Regions from separate parts of the Halomonas sp. FeN2 genome, predicted to be linked through region 4. Evidence: predicted binding sites of a transcription regulator. Region 4 holds the regulator's gene; each other region holds the start of a gene.
What was found. Region 4 encodes sigma-54, which starts transcription at its own class of promoters, with help from an activator protein. Its sites were predicted from a motif close to TGGCACNNNNNTTGCTNT; they were not measured.

Region 1 (3,113 bases), 650 kb from region 4:
ATGGGAAAAGCATATGGCAAAGGTCAAAAAGCTAGACCTCGCGTTACAAGGCGGCGGCGCCCACGGGGCTTATACCTGGGGTGTCATTGACTGCCTGCTGGCAGATGACCGAATTGAAATTGAGGGTATCAGTGGTACCAGCGCCGGTGCGATGAACGGCGTAGTAATGGCCGATGCACTAACAAGAGGCGATAAAGAGACCGCACGGCAAGCACTGCACGAATTTTGGCAAGCGGTAAGTCGTGCGGGTATGGCCAGCCCTATCCGCCGTTCCCCCATGGATATATTAACCGGCAACTGGAGCCTGGATCACTCGCCCGGTTTTATTGCGATGGATCTGTTAAGCCGGGTGGCCTCCCCCTATCAACTCAACCCGCTCAACATAAATCCGCTGCGCGATATCGTGGCCGATCACATTGATTTTGAGCGAGTGAGACAATGCCAACAACTTAAGCTGTTTGTGGCGGCGACTAACGTACGCACGGGGAAACAGCGGGTGTTCCGCCGTGAAGAGATGAGCGTTGAAGCGGTAATGGCCTCCGCTTGCTTGCCCTTTATGTTTCAAGCGGTGGAGATCGACGGCGAAGCGTATTGGGATGGTGGCTACATGGGTAATCCGGCGCTATTCCCACTCATGGAGGAGTGCAGCGCAAGGGATATTCTGCTGATACAAATCAACCCGATCAGCCGTAACGAAGTCCCCACTTCAGCCTCGGCCATTATGAACCGCCTCAACGAGATAACCTTTAATTCAGCACTGATTAAAGAGATCCGCATGATAGCCCTGCTAAAGCACGCCCTCGATGAACAAGGCATCGAAAACTGCTACCAACAGGCGTTGTTCCACCGCATCAGCGGCGAGCAGGCGCTTGAGGGGCTCTCTGTCTCGAGTAAATCCAATTCCGAGTGGCCTTTTCTATGCCATCTATTTGAACAGGGCCAAGCCGCCGCTGAACGCTGGCTAAGCGAGCACTTTGAGGCCATCGGTAACCACTCCACCCTTGATATTGATGCCGTCTATTTACATGAATAATAGCTACATGATCGGCTCACGCATCACACCCCTCTAGCACCAAGATGCCGCAAAACAGTCGCTGCATGCCCAATCATGCAGCATAGCCTTGATCACTTGTCGCTAAAACTCACAACAAAAATAAATTAAGATGCTGATTTTTAGAAATAAATATTCAATTGGCAAACTACCTGCATAACTCCTACCAGTGGTGGTAGGCGTGGACCAGGCCCAGCTGGGTACGAGTGCGTCGAACCTGACCTTCAACGATGAAGGCATGTTCTCGTCAATTGTTTGCGTAACGCGCTAACTCGTTTGCGTTGCGTAGCGATCAACTCGTTTTATGCCCCGTGAGGCCATCCCATGGACATACGCAATAAAGCCAACCGCATTCGGTTATTTAACTTCTCTACCCCTCAGATGCGAGCTTTCCACTTCTCATGGTTCGCGTTTCATATCTGTTTCTTCGGCTGGTTCGGCATCGCCCCCCTCATGGCGATCGTTCGTGAAGATCTTTCACTAACCCAAACACAAATCGGCAATACGATTATTGCTTCGGTGGCGATCACGGTGATTGTGCGCCTAGCGATTGGCGTGCTATGTGACCGTATCGGTCCGCGTAAAACCTATACCGGGCTACTGCTGCTGGGCGCTATCCCGGTGATGGGCATTGGCTTGGCCGACAGTTTTGAAACCTTTCTATTGGCGCGCCTGGCCATTGGAGCTATTGGCGCCTCCTTCGTGATTACCCAGTACCACACGTCGATGATGTTCGCCCCCAATGTGGTCGGCACCGCCAATGCAACTAGCGCGGGTTGGGGCAACTTGGGTGGCGGCACGACGCAAATTCTGATGCCCCTGATCTTCTCTGGCATGCTGATGCTGGGCGTTAATGAAGCCTTTGGCTGGCGCTTGGCGATGATGGTGCCTGGCGTAGTGATGTTCTTCACCGGCATTGGCTACTGGTTCTTCACCCAGGATGCGCCCAACGGTAATTTCAGCGATCTACGTGCACGGGGTGAACTGCCTGAAGCTTCAGGCGAAAATGGTGCCGCGCAAAGCTTTCTAGCCGCCGCCAAGGATATTCGTGTTTGGGCGCTGTTCGTTGTCTATGGTCTCTGCTTTGGCGTGGAACTGACGATCAACAATATCGCCGCCATCTACTTCTTCGATAAATTTGACCTTACCCTGGCCACAGCGGGTCTGATCGCTGGTTTGTTCGGGTTAATGAACATTTTTGCGCGTACTCTTGGCGGCGTCTTCTCGGATCTTTTCGCTAAGCAAGGGGGGCTAAAAGGTCGCGTTCGCTGGCTGTTTATTGCCTTGGTTTGCGAAGGTATTGCGCTGGTGGCGTTCTCGCAGATGCACGTCTTGAGCCTCGCAATTGGCATCATGCTAGTGTTCAGTCTATTTGTGCAGATGGCTGAAGGCGCTACCTACGGTGTTGTCCCCTTTATTAACAAAAAAGCTTTGGGAGCTGTCGCAGGGATTGTTGGCGCTGGCGGTAACGTGGGCGCTGTAGGCGCAGCCTTTCTGTTCCGCAGCGAAAGCCTGACCTATCAGCAAGGTCTGTTCTATTTAGGCCTTACGGTACTGATCCTGGCTTCATGTGTGTTGCTGGTACGCTTTAGCGATGCTACCGAAGCAGAAGAGGCTAAAGCGTATAGCGACGCAGTAGGTGATGATGTAGGCGCGGGCGCTCTGTCGTTACGTTAAACGCTTTCCAGTACACTCGCGTACACTCCCATCCAGCTACTTAGCAGTATGGGAGTGTATTCATTTAGGGTTATTCGTCATCTAATGTGGATTTAATAGTAACCGGCACATTTTGTGCTTCACGGTTCAGACAGAAACCACCAAGCCAACTGTCTGTTGTGGGAGGCCGCTTCCAGCGGTGGTCCGACACTTCGGCGAAGGGTACCGAAGGTACCCCGGTGTTGTCAGGCTGGCAGCCTAAACGGTCGCGAGCTAAAGCTACCTCCCACAGGTCAGCTGTCAGGCTGACAGAAATAATTCCATACCGAATGACGAAGAGCCTCATTTAGGTGGCAAGCCACTAAGGAACTTTCTATGTCTTCAGCGCAGCAACTGCTCTTAACCG
Region 2 (3,113 bases), 1.6 Mb from region 4:
GGCGCGAAACACCTCCTGCATGGCGGGCGCTTCACCGATAATCTCGGCGTTTAAACCTTCCGGCACGGCGACTGGACGCTGGCGCTCCCGAGCGTGGGCCACGGCGCGGCGCACCAGCGCCAGGGCTTCGTCAACATCAAACGGCTTGGGTAGGTATTCAAACGCCCCGCCCTGATACGAGGCTACGGCGCTGTCCAGGTCGGAGTGCGCGGTCATCACGATCACCGGCAAGTCAGGATGCGCTTCGCGTACCCGGGACATGAGATCCAGCCCATCGATACCCGGCATACGAATATCGGTGACCAGCACGTCGGGTGGGTTTTCCAACAAACGCGTCAGGGCAACGTCGGCGCGCTCGATACACTCAACGTCAAGGTCGGGTTGCGCCAAGGCGCGCTCCAACACCCAGCGGATAGCGCGGTCATCATCGACAATGACCACCCGCGCAACATCATTACGTGCAGCCTCAGTCATGACGCTTCTCCGGTGTAATTAATAACCATGGGAATCAGTAAACGAAATTCGGTGTGTCCAGGGCGTGAGTCGCATTCGATCAATCCTTGATGCTGATGCAAAATCGACTGGGCGATAGAAAGCCCAAGACCACTGCCTTCCGCGCGTCCCGACACCATGGGGTAAAACAGCGTTTCCTGCAGCGCTATCGGAACCCCAGGGCCGTTATCGATGACCGCGACTTCACTCACCAGCCGGTGGCGTTCAGCACCAAGGGTAAACTGGCGACGGGCGCGGGTGCGCAGTATTAAGCAAGGTTCCGGCGTTTGCGCATCACTCATGGCCTGCACCGCATTACGGGCCACGTTGAGCACTGCCTGAATCATTTGCGACTCATCGCCGGAAAGGTCGGGCAAGCTGGGATCGTAATCACGGCTGATGGTCACACAAGGGTGTTCGGCAATCAGCAGCGCCCGCACTCGCTCCAGCACTTTATGAATATTGACCGGCTCGTGTTTAAGCATCCGGTTAGGTCCGAGCATGGAGTCGACCAGATCGCGCAGCCGATCCACCTCCTCCACAATAATATGGGTATATTCGCGCAGAGCCGGGTCGTCTAGATCCCGCTCTAATAGCTGCGCCGCCCCGCGAATGCCACCTAACGGATTTTTGACTTCATGGGCGAGCCCGCGGGCCAGCACCTTGATGGTCTCCTGGCGAGTGGTCAACGCCTCTTCCCGAGAGATCTGCATCAGCCGATCCCGCGGCTCCACTTCCAGCAGCAGCTCATCGTCGGATAACGGCGTCACTGTGTAGTCCACGGTGAGCGGCTCGCTATTCAGCGGGGTAATCCGCGCTTCACGCTGGGTATAGGGGTGAAACGCATCCCGCGCCTTGGCCAATACATCGTCAATGCTTTCATCCCCGCCGAGTAGCGTGTCCAGGCTAATGCCGTGAACACGGCTAAGGCTGACCGCTAGCAACGCTTCAGCGGCAGGGTTCATCCAGCGCACACGCAGTTCGCCGTCTAGCAGCAGTACCGCCGTGGTGAGATGTTCAAGCAAACGCTGATGCATGGTGGTGTCCTGAAAAATCGCGTCTTCCATCGCCGATACAGACCTACAGGTGGATGATCAATGAGGAAGCTGCAAAAAGCGCGCCAACTATGCATTGATGCCCATTTGCACGGCTTGCGGGCATCGCAACGGAAGCGGGTGGATCGTTTTAGCGCACTTGTCGTGCCAAACGCCCCTGGCAATGCACCACTTTAGTGCATACAGGTTTTGGAAAGAAATATATAGGCCTGTTTTTTCTGATTGCGCTTTTCTAATCGCGTTGATGAAGGCGTTTTTTAAGGAACCGTAATCGTCACCGCTGCCGTGCGGTGCTGCAAACGCTGGCTGCTATCCAGCAGCTCTGCCTGGAGCTCGTATCGCCCCGTGGTTAGGCCCGTTAACCAGAAGACATCGCTGTGCAGCGCTGTCTGGCTAATCTCGCCATTCACCAACAGCCGCACCTGATGGTCGTCGCGCAACGGTGGCGCAACAGTCACCTCCACCGCGGTCATTCCTTCTTCCACCTGTGCGCCTTGCTGGGGCAGAGCGATCGAAAAATGGTCGTAGGGCATAAAGGGCTGCCCCGGTTTACCGCGTGGCCGTACAGCGGCGGGCGAGGCTGCACTTGGATTGGGGTTGGTGAGAGCAGCGCTTAACGCAGGCGGCAGGCTGGGCAACGGCGCTAATTCCAACGCCTCGCCACCGCTACCTGGGTTATCGGTAAAGGTAACGTTGCCGTGCTGATCGGTCACCCGATAAACCGTCTGCCCGAACGCCGTGCTAACCACTACTCCCACGCCTAAGAGAGCTACCAGCACACTGCTTATCGCTACTGTATTGATTTTGCTCATAGCTCTCCTTGCCACGCTTCTAAGCCCCTAATAACAAAAAACCCCGCCGTAGCGGGGTTCTCTTAGCAATCATTGTTACCACCGCCTGGCTGATAGTAACAGCCAGGGGCGAGTAACGCTGATTAACAGCTGTAGTACATATCAAACTCGATGGGGTGAGTGGTCATACGAATACGCTCCACTTCTTCCATCTTGAGTTCGATGTAGGCATCGATCATTTCGTCAGTAAACACGCCGCCTTCGGTCAAGAACGCACGGTCAGCGTCGAGGGCTTCCAGTGCTTGATCCAGGCTGTGCGCCACAGTCGGTACTGACTTGCCTTCTTCTGGCGGCAGGTCGTACAGGTTTTTGTCCATGGCATCGCCAGGGTGGATCTTGTTCTTGATACCGTCGATACCCGCCATCAACATGGCAGAGAACGCCAGGTAGGGGTTGGCAGTCGGATCAGGGAAGCGCGCTTCAACACGCTTGCCTTTCGGGCTAGCGGTGTAAGGAATACGGATTGAAGCAGAACGGTTACGGGCACTGTAGGCCAGCATGACCGGCGCTTCGAAGCCAGGCACCAGACGCTTGTACGAGTTGGTAGAAGCGTTAGTAAAGGCGTTCAGGGCACGGGCGTGCTTGATGATGCCGCCGATGTAGAAAAGCGCCATTTCAGACAGGCCAGCGTACTCGTCACCGGCGAACTGGTTGTTGCCATCTTTCCAGAACGACTGGTGTACGTGCATGCCCGAACCGTTATCACCGACCAGCG
Region 3 (3,113 bases), 240 kb from region 4:
GGATACCCTGCAAACTCAGCATAATCGCCTGGCTGCATAGAAAGCGCGCAACCTGCCACGGGTCGGGGCCACGGCGGGTGCCACGCATGGCTTCAAACCAGGTGATATTGATCTCGTAGGGCGTATCGCTGCCATCGGGGTTGCTACGCATGCTGACAAAACCGCCGAATTTGTGCATCAGCTCCAGCAGGGCATCACGCTCGTGGTCAGGCAATAAACCTTCCAAGGGACGCACGCCAATGCCATCGTGGCTGGCGGTAAAATTAAGGTAGGTGCATTGGTCGGGGAGTACCGGAAGGCTGGCAAGCCATGTTTGCAAGGTGCTCGCTTCGCCCCGGGTGAGGGTGTGCAGCAGCAGCGGGGGAAGGGCAAACTGATACACCATATGGGCTTCGTCGGGCGCCCCCGCGGGTAGCCGATTTAAACCAAAATAACTGATGTTTTCCTGGTGTGGCACATTGGTTTCGGTAATCAACAGCGTGCCGGGGGCCACATGATCCACAATCGCCCTTAGCAGCCGCACCACAGTATGGGTTTCCGGCAGATGAATGCAGGAGGTGCCCAACCGCTTCCACAGAAAGGCCACCGCATCCAAACGTACAATCCGCGTGCCTTGCTCCAGGTAGAACAGCAAGATACCCACGAACTCCAGCAGTACATCCGGATTTTCAAAGTTCAGGTCAAGCTGGTCTTCTGAGAATGTCGCCCACAGGTAGCGGGTACCGCGCCGGGTTGAAACGGGCACCAGCAGCGGACTGCTGCGCGGCCGCACCACCTGGGAGACATCGGTCTCTGGATCGACTTCGATAAAGTAGTCGCGGCCGGGCAGGCTGCCGCTCAGGTAATCCACGAACCAGAGGGACTCCCGTGAAACGTGGTTGAGCACCAGGTCGGCCATTAAATCGTAATGACTGGCGAGCTCGCGGATATGTGACCAATCACCAAGGTCGGGGTTCACTTCCCGGTAGTGGATTACCGAAAAACCGTCGTCGCTGCTCCAGGGAAAGAAGGGCAGTACATGTACGCCGCTGATGCGATCGCCCAACCGCGCTTGAAGGAAGTCGCTAAGCACTGCCAACGGCGGCACATTATCTTCAATAATGGAGTCGCCGTAGCTGATCACCCACTGATCTTTTTCGCTCCAAGATGGTGCGTTTTTAGAGCTGGCTCCGACGGGGTTGGGTGAAAACGGAGCAAGCGACTTAAAATGCTCTAGACGCTGGTTTAAGCGGCGCTGCACTTCCCCCGCCCGGGGCCCGTAAAGGTGGCTGAGGTAGTCATGAACGGTATTTGAAAATGTATCGTGGACGGTCTGCTCAAAGGTGGGCATGGGGTGCTCCTGATAAACAATCTGCCACAAACGCTGCAGCTTGTGTGCCAAATCGTTACAATGCGAGGTTGATATCGCGTTTAAACGCTAAGCTACATTAGCTTATGGCAGTTGCTGCTGCTAAAACGCTATTAATAGCACACACATTGACAGGTTATAACACGCTAACTCGTGCGGCACGCCGACACGAGCTGACAATAGGTTGACCGCCATGCATTGCCCTTTTTGTGGTGCAAATGATACTCGAGTGACAGATTCGCGACTGGTAGCCGATGGTGACCAGGTACGCCGTCGCCGCCAGTGTGCGAGCTGCCAAGAGCGCTTCACCACCTACGAGACCGCTGAATTGGTCATGCCGCGGGTGGTGAAGTCCGATGGCTCCCGCGAGAGCTTTAATGAAGCCAAATTGCGGGCAGGTATGCTGCGTGCCCTGGAGAAGCGCCCGGTCAGTGCTGAAGCCATTGAAGCGGCGGTGGAGCGCATTCGTCAAACCCTACGCGCCCGGGGTGATCGTGAGATCAACGCCCGCGATATTGGTGAGTCGGTCATGCAAGCGCTTAAAACCCTCGATCACGTCGCCTATATTCGCTTTGCCTCGGTATATCGCAAGTTTCAGGATCTGGATGAGTTTCGTGCTGAGATTGATCGGCTGTCACAAGAGCCCTCTTCACGACCGAGCCAAGGCAGCGAGTCGTCACAATGAGCGGTGCCTTTAGCCAAGCAGACCATCGCTATATGGCGCGGGCGCTGCAGCTGGCGCAAAAAGGTTTATACACCACGGATCCCAACCCGCGGGTCGGCTGTGTGATTGTGCGCGATGAGCAAATTGTCGGCGAAGGCTTTCACTTGCGTGCCGGTGAACCCCACGCCGAAATCAACGCCTTGAATGATGCGGGTGAGCAAGCCCAGGGCGCGACCGCCTACGTTACCCTGGAGCCCTGCTCTCACATAGGCCGCACCGGCCCTTGCGCGGTGGCGCTCCAGGAAGCGAAGGTGTCGCGGGTGGTGATTGCCATGGTGGATCCCAACCCGCAAGTGAGTGGCCGTGGTATTCGTCTGCTTGAGGAGGCGGGTATTGAGGTGGCAGTGGGATTGTTGGAGATTGAAGCGCGCGTGCTGAATCCCGGCTTTATTGCTCGCATGACCCAACAGCGCCCCTTTGTGCGCCTGAAAATGGCAATGAGTTTAGACGGTCGTACCGCCATGGGGTCGGGGGAGTCCCAGTGGATTACCGGGCCAGAAGCGCGTACTCAGGTACAGCGGCTACGGGCGCGTTCCAGCGCAATATTAAGCGGCGTGGAGTCGCTGATTATGGATGACTCTCGGCTGACGCTACGAGCAGAGCAGCTACAGCTCGACAACGCTGACGAAGTGGTTCGCCGCCAGCCCCTACGGGTGATTTTAGATACCCACTTGCGGTTACCCCTGGCGGCGGCCTGTTTAAGCGAGCCTGGGCGTACGCTAGTGATCGCTACGCCAGATCACTCGGAAGAGAAGCGTGAACGGCTAACCGAGGCGGGCGCTGAAGTGCAGGTGTTGCCCGCCGGTAGCGATGGCCGTATCGACTTGGTGGTAATGCTGCAGTGGTTAGCCGAAAATGAGCAGGTCAACGAATTGCTGGTGGAAACCGGTGCAACGCTGGCGGGCGCTATGCTCGATGCGGCGCTGGTCGATGAGCTGCAGCTGTTCGTTGCCCCCACACTGCTAGGTGGCGAAGCACGGCCGCTTTTTGCGCTGCCAGGGCTCTCACGTATGGCCGATCAGCGGCGGTTAACCATTCACG
Region 4 (3,113 bases):
CACGCAGTTCATCCACCAATGATCCCAGCAGCATAGCGGGGAGGTTGTCAATCGCGTAGTAGCCAAGATCTTCCAGCGCTTGCAAGGCGATAGATTTACCTGACCCGGAGCGGCCGCTAATGATCACCAGTTGCATAGAGTCTCTCTTTGCTTTGATCAAGCTGCGTTGAGGGTGGTGAGCGAATAATCTGCTGTGCTGTGCCCTGAACAGGCTTTCAGACCCTTAGGCCGCTGATTGCTCGCGAATTTTAGCGGTAATCAGCTCGAGCAGTTCGCGCTGGCTGGCTGCTTTACGCAGCTGCTGGCGCGTGTCCGCATCATTCATGATGGTCGCTACCTGCCCCAGTAGTGAGAGATGCGTGTCATCTGCCTCTTCGGGTACCAACAGGACAAATACCAGATCTACCGGATCGCCGTCGATAGCATCGAAATCGATTGCTTCAGCCAGCTTTAAAAACCCGGCGATAGGGGCGGTGCAGTGGGGGCTCCGCGCATGGGGAATAGCCACGCCGTTACCAATACCCGTACTACCTAAGCGCTCGCGGCCGATTAAACGGCTAAACACTTCTTGGCTGTCCAGGCTGGGGATATTTTGGGCAATAAAGGTGCTGTAAAACTCCAGCACCCTTTTTTTGCTACCCCCGGGTACGTCATACAGAACACGTTCCGGGGGGAGTATGGTTTCCAACGTCATTGAATTAACGCACACCAGCGCCTTGGGCGCGAGCTTGTGCTTTTTCCTTGTGTTTAACGAGTTGACGGTCGATTTTATCCGCTAGCGCGTCGATAGCGGCGTACATATCACTGTCTAGGGCTTCCGCATGTAAGTCAGCACCTGCTGCGTGCAGCGTACAGGCGGCCTGCTGGCGCTCTTTCTCCACTGATAAGGTGACTTGCACCGTAGTTATATTGTCGTAATGGCGCTCTACACGCTCAAGCTTTTCGTTGACATAGTCACGCAAGGCGTCAGTCAGTTCTACGTGATGACCAGTGATATTTACTTGCATTGACGTGCTCCTTATCCATCGGACTGTACTTCGATTGTAACCCTTTTTGCCGCGTTGCAAAGCCCTTGTCGAGAGTTTCCCTGAAACGTTAGCGAAGTTAGCGCAAACGGCGCCGTTCACTAGATGAGGGAATGCCCATGGCTTCACGGTATTTCGCCACCGTACGACGCGCCACTTGAATCCCTCCCTCGCCTAACAGCGTCACTAAGCGACTATCTGAAAGCGGCTTGCCGGGCGGCTCCTCTTGAATCAGTTTCTTGAGACGTGCCCGGATGGCAGTGCTGGAATGGCTATCGCCATCTTGACCGCTCACCTGGCTTGAGAAAAAGTATTTGAGTTCAAACACGCCTCGAGGTGTATGGATATATTTTTGCGTCGTTACCCGTGAAATAGTCGACTCGTGCATCTCGACGGCTTCGGCAATATCGGCCAGTATCAATGGCTTCATGGCTTCTTCACCGTGCTCCAAAAAGCCAATCTGGCGGGTAATGATTTCGCGACCCACACGCAGCAGCGTATCGTTTCGGCTAGAGAGGCTTTTGATCAGCCAGCGCGCTTCCTGGAGGTGTTCTTTGAGAAACTGATTGTCCTGGCTCTTGTCCGCTCGCTTAATCAAGCTGGCGTAGTCCGGCTGAATGCGCAGCCTTGGCAGGGCTTCTGGGTTGAGTTCTAAGTGCCAGCCTTCGTTATCGTGGCGCACGACTAGGTCGGGGGTAACATAGCTATCGTCGGTGTCGCCGTAAGCGCTGCCTGGCCGTGGGTCTAGGCTGCGAATCAGTAGGATGACGTCGGTCAACTGTTCGTCGTCGAGCCCTAGGCGGCGCTTCAGCAGGCGCATATCGTCTTTACCAAGCGCTTCGAGAAACTGCCGCACTAAACGGCGAGCGGGAACCAGCAGTGGCGTATCATCGGGGAGGGCGGCGAGCTGCAGCATCAAGCATTCACGCAGATCCCGGGCAAAGATGCCGGTCGGCTCAAACTGCTGGAGCTTGAGCAGAATGGTTTCCACTTCGCGTTGACTAAGCCCGTCAATGCCCTGGGCGCGCAGGCCTTCACGGATGTCGTTGAGCGGTTGGGTTAGGTAGCCGTTAGCGTCGAGCGCGTCGATTAAACTCTCCGCGACAAGCTGCTCGCGGGCGCTAAAATCGGTCATGGCAAGCTGCCATAGCAGGTGGCCATGCAGGCTTTGCCCTGCTGCCTGACGCTCAAAATCAGGGCCTTCGCTGCTGCTACCCCCCTGACTGCCCATATCTTGATAGGTATCTGACCAGTCGCTATCTACCGAGAGCTCAGTAGGGATGCTCTCTGACCACTCTTCTTCCTTAGGCTCGCTGACAGCCTGCTCACTAAATTCATCTTCCTGCTCCAGCATGGGATTGGCATCAAGTGCCTGCTGAATTTCTTGACGAAGATCCAGCGTAGAGAGTTGCAGCAGCGCAATGGCCTGCTGCAACTGGGGCGTCATGGTCAGCTGTGTGCCGATACGCAGTTGGAGAGAAGCTTTCATGACCATCTGAGAACCACTCGTTAATCAGAATGCTCCACCCTAGTGCGAGTGAGTGCTTGGCGCAAGTGCAATAAGCATGCCATTGGTAGTAAAGTTGTTTTAAAGCGCTATTTAGGGGCGATGAAGGCGAAACTGTTACAGACGAAAATCGGCGCCCAAATACACGTCCCTTACTTTTTGATTGGTGAGAATCGAAGCCGGCGAGCCACTGGCGATGATTTGCCCATCGCCGACGATATAGGCGATATCGCAAATATCCAGGGTTTCACGCACGTTGTGATCAGTAATCAGCACGCCGATATGGCGCTGTTTAAGCGCACGAATAATGCTTTTAATATCACCTACCGAGATGGGGTCAACGCCCGCAAAAGGCTCATCAAGCAGAATAAAAGCGGGCTCTGTGGCTAGCGAACGGGCGATTTCTACACGCCGGCGCTCGCCCCCTGAAAGGCTCATGCCCAGGTTGTCGCGGATATGGGTAATATGGAAGTCTTCGAGTAGCGCTTCCAGGCGCTGTTCGCGGTCGCTGCGACTAAGCTCTTTGCGGGTCTCGAGTATCGCCATAATATTATCGGCAACCGAGAGTTTGCGGAAAATAG

Region 1: a site for sigma-54 is predicted at 1,193-1,210, ahead of KF947_RS16975 (NarK family nitrate/nitrite MFS transporter). Genes of this name have one in related genera too.
Region 2: a site for sigma-54 is predicted at 1,598-1,615, ahead of glnL (nitrogen regulation protein NR(II)). Genes of this name have one in related genera too.
Region 3: a site for sigma-54 is predicted at 1,363-1,380, ahead of KF947_RS18890 (sugar phosphorylase). Genes of this name have one in related genera too.

What each region holds. Positions count from the first base shown of each region.
Region 1 is NZ_CP074200.1:3,699,495-3,702,607, reverse strand. It holds gene KF947_RS16980 (patatin-like phospholipase family protein) at 14-1,033, shown strand; gene KF947_RS16975 (NarK family nitrate/nitrite MFS transporter) at 1,376-2,728, shown strand; gene KF947_RS16970 (nitrate regulatory protein) at 3,083-3,113, shown strand, end outside.
Region 2 is NZ_CP074200.1:2,768,370-2,771,482, reverse strand. It holds gene ntrC (nitrogen regulation protein NR(I)) at 1-474, opposite strand, end outside; gene glnL (nitrogen regulation protein NR(II)) at 471-1,529, opposite strand; gene KF947_RS12805 (DUF4124 domain-containing protein) at 1,805-2,359, opposite strand; gene glnA (glutamate--ammonia ligase) at 2,482-3,113, opposite strand, start outside.
Region 3 is NZ_CP074200.1:4,110,488-4,113,600, forward strand. It holds gene KF947_RS18890 (sugar phosphorylase) at 1-1,330, opposite strand, end outside; gene nrdR (transcriptional regulator NrdR) at 1,542-2,033, shown strand; gene ribD (bifunctional diaminohydroxyphosphoribosylaminopyrimidine deaminase/5-amino-6-(5-phosphoribosylamino)uracil reductase RibD) at 2,030-3,113, shown strand, end outside.
Region 4 is NZ_CP074200.1:4,351,272-4,354,384, forward strand. It holds gene rapZ (RNase adapter RapZ) at 1-136, opposite strand, end outside; gene KF947_RS19970 (PTS sugar transporter subunit IIA) at 224-694, opposite strand; gene hpf (ribosome hibernation-promoting factor, HPF/YfiA family) at 699-1,007, opposite strand; gene KF947_RS19980 (RNA polymerase factor sigma-54) at 1,105-2,520, opposite strand; gene lptB (LPS export ABC transporter ATP-binding protein) at 2,650-3,113, opposite strand, start outside.